Regions from separate parts of the Candidatus Pelagibacter sp. HIMB1521 genome, predicted to be linked through region 1. Evidence: riboswitches for the same ligand, from Rfam matches in the RefSeq annotation. Region 1 holds a riboswitch; the other holds the start of a gene.
What was found. A riboswitch is a leader RNA that binds a small molecule or an ion and turns the genes downstream of it on or off. The one in region 1 is predicted to bind glycine.
Positions count from the first base shown of each region.

Region 2: it holds a riboswitch for glycine, as region 1 does, so the genes downstream of both, gcvT (glycine cleavage system aminomethyltransferase GcvT) here and ACTTA5_RS00850 (malate synthase G) in region 1, are expected to answer to the same signal.

Region 1 is NZ_JBNAIZ010000002.1:23,600-27,028, reverse strand. It holds gene ACTTA5_RS00850 (malate synthase G) at 1-1,783, opposite strand, end outside; glycine riboswitch at 1,863-1,950, opposite strand; gene ACTTA5_RS00845 (acetyl-CoA carboxylase carboxyltransferase subunit alpha) at 2,055-3,149, shown strand; gene secA (preprotein translocase subunit SecA) at 3,153-3,429, opposite strand, start outside.
Region 2 is NZ_JBNAIZ010000006.1:46,848-50,276, forward strand. It holds gene ACTTA5_RS03265 (allophanate hydrolase subunit 1) at 1-36, shown strand, start outside; gene ACTTA5_RS03270 (biotin-dependent carboxyltransferase family protein) at 26-967, shown strand; gene ACTTA5_RS03275 (DMT family transporter) at 967-1,839, shown strand; glycine riboswitch at 1,871-1,960, shown strand; gene gcvT (glycine cleavage system aminomethyltransferase GcvT) at 2,039-3,139, shown strand; gene gcvH (glycine cleavage system protein GcvH) at 3,139-3,429, shown strand, end outside.

The sequences.
Region 1 (3,429 bases):
AGTTAGAAATTTCTTTATTAATTTCATTCACAGACCAATTTGGTCTATCAGCAGTAGGTATGGTTAAAAGATCATCAAGCTTTGCTTGTTCTCTATTTTTAATTTTTTGTTGTTCATCAAAAATATTTATTTCATGATAATGTAGCGAATGCAAAGCTGCAGCAGTTGGAGATGGAACCCATGCACAATTTGCACCTGCTTTTAAATGTCCAGTTTTTTGCTCCATCATTTCTTTCATTTTATCAGGCATTGCCCACATTCCTTTTCCAATTTGAGCTTTTCCAGAAAATCCACATTTTAAACCAATATCAACATTGTTGTTTTCATAGGCTGTGATCCATTTTGAGGTTTTCATGTCACCTTTTTTAATCATTGGACCAGCCTCCATAGAGGTGTGCATTTCATCACCAGTTCTATCGAGAAAACCTGTATTTATAAAGAAAACTCTATTTTTTAACGATCTAATGCACTCTTTTAAATTAGCTGAAGTTCTTCTTTCTTCATCCATTATTCCAATCTTGCAAGTGTATTTTTGCAAACCTAAAACTTCTTCAACTTTTGAGAAAAGCAAATCAGTAAATGCAGTTTCATCTGGTCCATGCATTTTTGGTTTCACAATATAAATAGAACCAGTTCTTGAATTGGTTTTTTTCTTAATATCATGAAGGGCAGCAGCTGTAGTAATGAATGCATCCATTATTCCTTCTGGAACTTCACTACCATCTTTTAAAATTATTGATGGATTAGTCATTAAGTGACCAACATTTCTAACTAGCAGTAAACTTCTTCCATGAAGCTTTAAACCTTTTCCATCTTTTGAAATATAGCTTCTATTAGGATTAAGTTTTCTTTCAAATAATTTTCCTTCTTTTTCAAATTTTGATTTTAGATCACCTTTCATTAGACCTAGCCAATTTCTGTAACAAACAATTTTATCTTCTGCATCTACAGCAGCTACACTATCTTCGTTATCACATATAGTTGACACCGCAGATTCTAAAATTATGTCACTAATACCAGCATGATCTTGTTGAGCCGCAAAAGCTCTTGAGTCTTTTAAAATTTCTATATGTAAATTGTTATTTTTTAAAATTATAGCAGACGGGTTGTCAGCTTCACCTCTATGACCAATAAACTTATTCTCATCTACCAAATCATAAATATCAGCACCTTTTAAAGCTTTAAATTTTCCATACTTAACCGCAAAACTTGTAATCTTTTGCCAACTCAATCCTGCTAATGGAAAAAATTTATCTAAAAAATCTCTTCCATATTTTATTACCATCTCACCTCTTAATGGGTCGTATCTTTCAGATACACTATCTTCTGATTGTTCAATTACATCTGTTCCATACAGACTATCGTACAAGCTCATCCATCTAGCATTAGCAGCATTTAATGCATATCTCGCATTCATGACTGGTACAACAAGTTGAGGTCCAGCAATACTTGTTATTTCCTCATCAACATTTTGAGTTGATATTTCAAAATCGTCACCTTCTTCTTTCAAGTAACCAATTTCTGTTAGAAATTTTTTATATTCTGACAAATTAAATTCATTTCCCTTATTTTTTATATGCCAGTTGTCTATTTGTTTTTGTAAGTCTTCTCTAAATTTTATTAATTCTTTATTTTTAGGTGCTAATTCATTGACTGTTTTCTCGAACCCTGACCAAAAATTATCAACAGATAGATCTGTTTCTTTTAATAGCTCGTCGCTAATAAATTGAGAAAGTTTTTCATATACTTTTAAAGTATTTATATTTATATATTTTTCTTGCATATCACCTAAATTACCCCATCTGTATTTTTGCCTGAGAGTTTTGCTCCTTCGGCGGAATTAATTCTCTTTCCAGAGTGTTATGAAACTATCGGTCCTTTTTACCTGAGAGTTTCCGGTGTGGTTGCTCCTTCGGTGCTAAATCTATTAGTCTCTCCCGATAGCAAAATATGTATCTTCTTCTAGAAAAGAGTCAATTAATAACAATTACACTTTAAATTAAATATCATTTTATTGCCTTTTTTATGAATTAACCATCCGCTATAAGCATATTATGAAAAATTATCTTAATTTTGAAACTGAGATTAAAGATTTAGAGACAGAATTGGAAAAATTAAAAGATCCCTATAATCAGGAGGGATTGTCAGAAGTAGATACGCAAAAAATTTCAAAAACACAAGTTGAGTTAGATCAAAAATTAAATGATATATATTCAAACCTAGATCCATGGCAAACCACCATGGTTGCAAGACATGAAGACAGACCAAAGTCTAAATTTTTCATAGATAATTTATTCGAAGATTTTATTTCTCTATCTGGAGACCGTTATTATGGCGAAGATAAATCTGTACTTACAGGTTTTGCAAAATTCAATGGTTATTCGGTTTTGGTTATTGGCCAAGAAAAGGGTGAAGATTTAGATAGCAGAATCGAAAGAAATTTTGGGATGATGCGACCTGAGGGTTATAGAAAAACTATTCGATTAATGAATTTAGCAAATAAATTTAAAATTCCAATTATCTCTTTTATAGATACGCCAGGCGCTTATCCTGGTGTAGGCGCAGAGGAAAGAGGTCAAGCTGAGGCAATAGCAAAATCAATTGAATGTTGCATGGAACTTAAGGTGCCAACTATTGCAATAATTATAGGTGAAGGTGGCTCAGGTGGTGCGATTGCATTAGCATCATCTAACAAAGTTATCATGCTAGAAAATGCTATTTATTCAGTTATATCTCCTGAAGGCTGTGCAACTATATTGTGGAGAGATCCAAAAAAAATGCTTGATGCAGCAAAAGCAATGAAGCTTTCTGCAAAAGATTTATTAAAATTAAAAGTTATTGATGAAATAATCCCAGAACCTTTAGGCGGTGCTCACAGGGATAGAGACCTGATGCTTGATAACGTTAGAAAATCTATTTCTACAAATTTAGATCAATACAAAGAAATGACGTCAGAAGATATAATGAATGAAAGAAAAAATAAATTTTTAAAAATTGGAAGAAATGATGGTTTCATGAGCAATGTAGAAGATTTAAGCAATTTGACCATTAAGAAAAATAATTTTGATAATATTTTTAAATCAAAAAAATTATTATTTGGTATTGGTGTAGGTTTATTGTTTTTAGCTTCTTTATTATTTCTTTCTTAAGAATTACAAAGCTCCATGGCAATGTTTAAATTTCTTGCCTGATCCACAAAAGCAAGGTTCATTTCTTCCCATTTTTTTGGTTTGTGGTTTTGGATTTACTCTTTCCTCATTGGAAGATCTTTCTTCTGTTATAACTTTTAAATTCATTAAAATTGTAACGTAGTCTAATTTTAATTTTTCTAATAAATTTGAAAATAAATCAAAAGCTTCTTTTTTATATTCAACTAAAGGATCTCTACCACCATAGGATCTTAACCCAATTACCTGTCTAAGCTGTTCT
Region 2 (3,429 bases), on a different contig from region 1:
AATCTCGAAAAATATAATAGTTACAATGACAAATAATTTAGAAATTATAAGAGCTGGAGTAAATACAACCTTTCAAGACCAAGGAAGAGACAATTTATATCATATAGGAATTCCATTTAGTGGAGCAATGGATAATAGAAATTATAGTTTAGCTAACAAGATGGTAGGCAATAAATTAAATTCTCCAATTATAGAATTTGCATACCAAGGACCACATATAAAATATTATGGAGATAAAATTAATATTGCAGTTACAGGTGATGTTGTTTTTAAAATTATTAAAAGTGATACAGAAGTTGATGGTAATTGTTATGAGAGTTATCAAATTGAAAGTGGAGATGAAATTAATCTAATCTCAACAAATAAGTCAGTTTATGGATATTTAGCAGTTGGTGGAGAATTAGATTTAAAATTTCAATGGAATAGTTGTTCGATAAATACCAAGGCAAATATTGGATCAAATAATGGAAAAAAATTGGAGAATGGTCAAAAAGTAAATATCCTAAATATTAATTCAGACCAAAGTAAAAAAAAGACTAATTACATAAATTCTAAAGTTGAAAATATCAGAGTAATAAAAGGACCAAACTTTGATTATTTTTCAGAAGAAGGAAAAAAAATATTTTTTGAAAAAGAATTTTCTGTATCAAAACTTTCAGATAGAATGGGGATGCGTTTAGAGGGTCCAAAAATTGAAAATATTGTAAATACCAATATTAAATCAGAAGGTTTGTTAAAAGGGGTCATTCAGATACCAGCAGATGGAAACCCAATTATTATGCTGTCAGACCATGGTACTATTGGAGGGTATCCAAAAATTGGGGTGGTAGCTAGTGTTGATTATGATCGATTGGTACAAATATCACCTGGCTCAAAAATCAAATTTAAAGAGATAAATTTATCTGATGCTGAAACTTTGTTTAAATTATATGAGATGGACACTCAGAACTTACTTAATCAAATATAATGAATATTATTAGAAAACTTCCTGGACCTTTCTTAGTATTTCTAGGTGCATGTAGTCTTAGTTTTGGAGGTTTGATTGTAAAATCATTTGAGGGAGCAACCCTTTGGCAAATATTATTTTGGAGAACGGTATTCTTTCTAATTGTTATTACCTTGTATTTAACTTTAACTTATAAGAAACAAGTATTTAGATCCTTTTATAATTTAGGATTTCCTGGTTTCTTTGGTGGATTTATTTTATCTCTTGGTTTTAGTGGTTATGTGTTCGCGATGTATAACACAACAGTTGCTAATGCTAATTTTATTATTCAAACACAAACAATCTTTTTAGCAATATTTGGTTACTTTTTTTTAAAAGAAAAAATTTCAGCAATTACTCTTACTTCAATAATTCTTGCAATTTCAGGAATACTTTTAATGGTTGGAAGTTCTTTATCTCCAGGTCAAATGTCTGGAAATATTGCAGCTTTCATAATGCCAATATCCTTTGCTACATTAATTTTGGTAGTAAGAAAATATCCAACTGTTGATATGGTTCCTGCTCAATTTGTTGCAGGTATTTTTGCGTTGTTAATCGGTTATCTAATGTCAGAAAAAATAATGATATCTCCTAATGATATTTTTTTAGGATTTTTAGCTGGGTTTTTACAATTAGGATTAGGTTTTATCTTTATTACTATCGGAGCTCAACGAACACCATCGGCAATGGTTGGTATCATAATGCTAACAGAAGCTGTACTAGGTCCTTTATGGGCGTGGTTGTTTATAAATGAACAACCACCTTTCATTGTTATAATTGGAGGATCAATAGTTATTTTTGCAGTTTTACTTCAATTTTACAATTTATATACCTCAGAAAAAAAAGCGATCTAATAACATTTGACATTAAACCGTATTTATTAGAATATTTGTTAACGGGAGAGATCACAAACTTTGTGACACCGAAGGAGCAACCACCCAGGAAACTCTCAGGTAAAAGGACCGTATTATATTAACTCTGGAAAGAGATTGAGTTCTCGCCGAAGGAGTAAAACTCTCAGGCAAAAATACAGATGGGTACGACAGAGTTAGTATGGGAAAAAAAACATCATTAAATAAACTTCATCAAGATAACCAAGCTAAATTTGTGGAATTTGCTGGATATGAAATGCCCATACAATATAGCAAAGGGATTGTTGAAGAGCATAAATTCACAAGATCAAATGCAGGTATTTTTGATGTGTCTCATATGGGTCAATTATTTATTCATGGTGGAGAGGACTTAACTGCTGATCTTGAAAAAATTTTTCCACTTGATTTAAAAAATTTGAAACAAAACTGCTCTAAATATAGTTTTTTAATGAACGATAGTGCTGGAATTCATGATGATTTGATAATTACTAAAATTGAAAAAGGATATTTAATTATTTTAAACGCAGCATGCAAAGATAATGATTTTAAAATTTTATCAGATTTACTGAACAGTAAACATGAAATGGTTCTTGATGATCAAAGAGCATTAATTGCAATTCAAGGTCCAAAGTCAGTTGAGATTTTAAATGACATAATAGAAGGTGTTGAAAAACTTAATTTTATGACAGGGAACTGGTTTGATTATAAAGATCAAAAAGCTTTTGTTACAAGGTCTGGTTATACTGGAGAGGATGGTTTTGAAGTATCTATTAACAATGATTTAGCTGAAGGATTTACTCAGAATTTGATGGAAAAAGGAGCACAACTTATAGGACTTGGGGCAAGAGATACCTTGAGATTAGAGGCAGGATTGTGCTTATATGGACATGAACTTGATACTGAAAAAACACCAATTGAAGCAAACTTAAAGTGGGCGATTTCTAAAGAGAGAATTTTAAATGGTGGATTTGTTGGTTCTGATAAAATTATGAAAGAAATACAAGAAGGTACCTCTAAAATTAGAATTGGGATTAAGCCAGAAGGAAGATTGATTGCTAGAGAAAAAACCAAAATATTTGATGAGTCAGAAAAACTTATTGGTGAGGTTACCAGCGGAACTTTTGGCCCAAGTGTAAATGGCCCAATAGCAATGGGCTACATAGATAAAGAGTTTTCTAAAGTTGATACAAAAATTTTACTAGAAGTAAGAGGAAAAAAACATCCTGCAAGTGTTTGTGGGTTACCATTTTATAAAAAAAGTTACGTGAAAGGAGTAAACTAATGAGTGAAGTTAAATTTTCAAAAGAGCATGAGTGGATTACAGTTGAGGGCGATGTTGCCACCATTGGAATTACAAAGCATGCAACAGAAATGTTGGGAGATATTGTTTTTGCTGAGTTACCTGAAAAAGGTTCAAGTGTTGAAAAAGATGGCACAGCAGGAGTAGTTGAGTCAACTAAAGCTGCAAGTGATGTTTATACTCCTGTAAGTGGTGAAGTAGTAGATACTAACCAAGCTATAGTAGATGATCCTGCAAAAATTAATGAAGACCCTGAGGGATCAGCTTGGTTT